2 regions of the Pseudomonas agarici genome follow, and region 2 is predicted to be linked to the other one. Evidence: predicted binding sites of a transcription regulator. Region 2 holds the regulator's gene; the other holds the start of a gene.
The links. The regulator sigma-54, encoded in region 2, starts transcription at its own class of promoters, with help from an activator protein. The targets are predictions, from matches to a motif close to ANTGGCATNNANNTTGCTNT.
Positions count from the first base shown of each region.

Region 1: AWM79_RS16255 (pilin) is a predicted target of sigma-54. The motif match lies at 1,107-1,126, and genes of this name have one in related genera.

Region 1 covers NZ_CP014135.1:3,695,776-3,698,182, reverse strand. The annotation lists gene AWM79_RS16260 (O-antigen ligase family protein) at 1-551, opposite strand, end outside; gene AWM79_RS16255 (pilin) at 629-1,060, opposite strand; gene pilB (type IV-A pilus assembly ATPase PilB) at 1,287-2,407, shown strand, end outside.
Region 2 covers NZ_CP014135.1:697,295-699,701, reverse strand. The annotation lists gene lptB (LPS export ABC transporter ATP-binding protein) at 1-272, shown strand, start outside; gene AWM79_RS03185 (RNA polymerase factor sigma-54) at 459-1,952, shown strand; gene hpf (ribosome hibernation-promoting factor, HPF/YfiA family) at 2,030-2,335, shown strand; gene ptsN (PTS IIA-like nitrogen regulatory protein PtsN) at 2,345-2,407, shown strand, end outside.

The DNA of each region.
Region 1 (2,407 bases), 2.5 Mb from region 2:
CGGGTGATCGTCAGTAACAACGGCAGCGCCAATAGCGGGAGAGTGAACGTCTGGAATTGGCCGTAGAAACGTTTGTTGGAAAATCCCTCGATAAAAAGATCTGTATCTAAATGCTTCGACTCTTCTCCAAAAAAAGATACAAGCACAATAAAAAACTGGCTGCCCTTAGCTGCGCACAAAAAAATCAAGAACCACAAAAACCACCTGTCAAACTCTTCTCCTTCACACACCCTCGCTTTGAAAAAAGCCAATGAAATAAAAATACCAACAATCACGACAGATATTTCTACAAAGGCCCAGGTCGGTTGCCGGGAACCCATGGCAGAAAAAACAGCCAAAAACAAAATAATCAAAATACAGCAGGATGGCTCACGAAAAAAGCTGTCGTCCTTGCTTCTTTTGCGCCAAAGAAAGCATAAACAGAGAAGGCCAACCAGCAGTTGCCCAACGCGCTGAAGGTCATGACCAGAACTAGAAATGCAAATAACGACAAGATATATAAAAAAACAACATAGCATTTCCCATCGACCATTGAGCCTAGAAAAAACCATGCGATCTCTCAAATATCATCGATATAAAATAAGCGCCCCAAAAGGCGCTTACTCTAAAAACGCCAAAAATATCGCTATTAACTACCGGTCAGCTTACACAAGGCCGGAGCGCTGCCCTGAGCTGAAAGACAACCGCTCGATGAGCCTACGCTCCAAGTCAGCGCGGCTGCACCGAGGACCGGGATGAGAATAAGAGTCGAGCCTGCATTAGTCGTTGAGGTCGGCGTCACCGTTATTGTTCCATCGGTCACACCAACGCTGGCCACATGAGTCGTAGCGACAGTGGCTGGTATCCCATTGGTGCCCAAGGCGCAGCCAGTCACCGTGCCCTTTTCCTGAGCGCAGGCTGCCACGGCAGTTTGATAGGTGTTGGCCACCGACACAACTTCGGCAAATTTTGCTCTGTATGTATAGTTTTGGTATGCCGGGATCGCGACCGCAGCCAAAATACCAACGATCGCTACGACGATCATCAGTTCGATCAGCGTAAAACCTTTTTGTAGATTCATCCGTTACCTCCAAAGCGTGGGAGAAAGCCCATGACTTATCAGATTAGCAGCACACAGCATGCCAACCACTGAAATTTCGATATTCTGATGATCCGCCGCCTCGCAACCAAACAGGAGCTGCTGACGTACAACAAAATCTGACATTTTTTGTCACCCGTCTTCACTCCATTTGGCGCCACCGCCCGACTAGGCTATAAGAGTCCGACTGTTTGCGTTTGGTGCAAAAATGAACGATATCGCTCTTTCTGGCCTAGCTAAGCAATTGGTTGCAGCCGAGCTCATCACCGACAAAAACGCTCAACAGGCTTGTCAGCAAGCCCAACGCAACCGCATATCCCTGGTCAGCTATCTGGTTCAAAATAAACTGGTCAAAAGCCGACAGGTGGCGGAAATTGCCTCGGAGCACTTTGGGGTCGCTCTGCTTGACCTGAGCACATTCGACAAAGAAAGCCAACCTAAAGGCCTGGTCAGCGAAAAGCTGATCCGCCAGCACCATGTCCTGCCCTTATGGCGACGTGGCAACAAGCTGTTTGTCGGTATCTCCGATCCCAGCAATCATCAGGCAATTACCGATATTCGCTTCAGCACCGGCCTGACTACCGAAGCGATTCTGGTAGAGGACGACAAGCTCAGTGATGCCATCGATAAACTCTTCGACAGCCACCCCAGCGGCTTGGAGGAAATGGCGGATGTCGACCTCGAAGGCCTGGACATTGAATCGGTAGACGACAAGAAACACGAACAGATCGCGGGGCAAGACGCCGATGATGCTCCGGTGGTCCGCTTCGTCAACAAGATGCTGCTGGATGCCATCAAAGGCGGCTCTTCGGACTTGCACTTTGAACCCTATGAAAAGATCTACCGCGTGCGTCTGCGCACCGACGGTATGTTGCGGGAGGTCGCCAGGCCACCTATCCACCTCGCCAGCAGGATCGCCGCCCGTATTAAGGTAATGGCCAGCCTGGATATTTCCGAGCGGCGCAAGCCACAAGACGGGCGCATCAAGATGCGCATCTCGAAAACCAAAACCATCGATTTCCGGGTCAACACGCTGCCGACCCTGTGGGGCGAAAAGATCGTTATGCGCATCCTCGACCCTTCCAGCGCACAAATGGGTATCGACGCATTGGGCTACGAACCGGATCAGAAGGACCTTTATATGGCGGCGCTGAAACAGCCGCAGGGAATGATCCTGGTCACCGGCCCCACTGGTTCCGGTAAAACGGTTTCGTTGTATACCGGCTTGAATATCCTTAACACCGTGGATATCAATATCTCCACCGCCGAAGACCCGGTTGAGATCAACATGGAAGGCATCAATCAGGTTAACGTCAACCCGAAACAGGG
Region 2 (2,407 bases):
TGGCCACCGCACCGAAATTCATCCTGCTGGATGAACCCTTCGCCGGTGTCGACCCGATTTCCGTCGGCGATATCAAGCAGATCATTTACCACCTCAAGGCCAAGGGCATCGGTGTACTGATCACCGACCACAACGTTCGCGAGACCCTGGACATCTGCGAAACCGCCTATATCGTCAATGATGGACAACTGATCGCCGAAGGCGATTCGGCCACCATCCTGGCCAACGAGCTGGTCAAGGAAGTCTATCTGGGCCATGAGTTCCGCCTGTAAGCCCGACGGTGTTTGGCTACCCGCCTGAGTGCCGGAATGTTCGATAAAGCATCCTATGCTTTTATTGTTACGGCACTCTAGGCAAACGCTTGGATTTCAGGCATATAATTTGCTTATGTTTGGCGCTCCGGCGCCCTGTAGTGGATGGCGCATGTGCGCCGGCAAATAAGGTGTTAAGCCCCTGCCATGAAACCATCGCTAGTCCTAAGAATGGGCCAGCAGCTGACGATGACACCGCAGCTGCAACAGGCCATCCGCCTGCTCCAATTGTCAACCCTGGACCTTCAGCAGGAAATCCAGGAGGCCCTGGAATCCAACCCGATGCTCGAACGCCAGGAAGAAGGCGACGACTTCGATAATGCCGATCCACTGGCCGACAGCACCGAGCAAAAGCCCACTACCGACGTCCAGGAAACCTCCTACCAGGAAACCGCGCCCACGGTCGACAACCTCGAGGAAGGCGACTGGAACGAACGCATTCCCAACGAACTCCCGGTCGACACCGCCTGGGAAGACGTTTACCAGACCAGCGCCAGCAGCCTGCCTAGCAGCGATGACGACGAGTGGGACTTCACCACCCGCACCTCCGCCGGCGAAAGCCTGCAAAGCCACCTGCTGTGGCAGTTGAACCTGGCACCGATGTCCGACACCGACCGGCTGATCGCGGTGACCCTGATCGACTGCATCAACAGTCAGGGCTACTTGGACGAGACCCTCGAGGAAATTCTCGACGCCTTCGATCCGGAGCTGGACATCGAGCTCGACGAAATCGAAGCTGTCCTGCACCGCATCCAACAGTTCGAACCGGCCGGCATCGGCGCCCGCAACCTCGGCGAGTGCCTGCTGCTGCAACTGCGCCAACTGCCGAGCGAGACCCCATGGCTGAGCGAAGCGCAACGTCTGGTCAACGACTATATCGACCTGCTGGGCAGCCGCGACTACAGCCAGTTGATGCGCCGTATGAAGCTCAAGGAAGACGAACTGCGCCAGGTCATCGAGCTGGTGCAAAGCCTCAACCCGCGCCCTGGCTCGCAGATCGAATCCAGCGAAGCCGAATATGTAGTGCCCGACGTCATCGTGCGTAAGGACAGCGAGCGCTGGCTGGTAGAACTGAACCAGGAGTCGGTGCCACGCCTGCGGGTCAATCCGCAATACGCCGGGTTTGTCCGCCGCGCCGATACCAGCGCCGACAACACCTTCATGCGTAATCAGTTGCAGGAAGCCCGCTGGTTCATCAAGAGCCTGCAGAGCCGTAACGAAACCCTAATGAAGGTCGCCACCCAGATCGTCGAACACCAGCGCGGCTTCCTGGAGTACGGTGATGAAGCGATGAAACCGCTGGTCCTGCATGACATCGCCGAAGCCGTGGGTATGCACGAATCGACGATTTCCCGGGTCACCACCCAAAAATTCATGCATACCCCTCGCGGTATTTATGAGTTGAAATACTTTTTCTCCAGCCATGTCAGCACCTCCGAAGGCGGTGAATGCTCGTCCACGGCGATCCGCGCGATCATCAAGAAACTGGTTGCGGCGGAAAATCAGAAAAAGCCGTTGAGTGACAGCAAGATCGCTGGTTTACTGGAGGCACAAGGCATTCAGGTCGCCCGTCGCACCGTCGCCAAGTACCGTGAATCCCTCGGGATCGCACCTTCCAGCGAACGGAAGCGGTTGATGTAACCGCCGGGCGTGCCACAGCGTTCCAGTGGCAGGCATACGCCTGCCGCTTCATGCACTGGCAACGAAGGAGAAGCTGTATGCAAGTCAACATCAGTGGACACCAACTGGAAGTGACCGAACCCCTGCGTACCTACATCGGCGAGAAACTTGACCGGTTAGAGCGCCACTTCGACAAGATCACCAACGTGCAGGTGACAATGGCCGTCGAAAAACTGAAGCAGAAAATCGAAGCCACGCTGCACATTCACGGTGGCGAGGTGGTCGCCAACGCCGAACATGACGACATGTATGCCGCGATCGACCTGCTTACCGACAAGCTGGACCGCCAACTGAAAAAGCATAAGGAAAAGAACCTGCATCTGCTCCAAGGTACAGGTCGCTAACGCCCACCCATGATTCGACTTGAAAACATCCTGACCCCCGGCCGTTCCCTGGTGAACGTGCCGGGCGGCAGT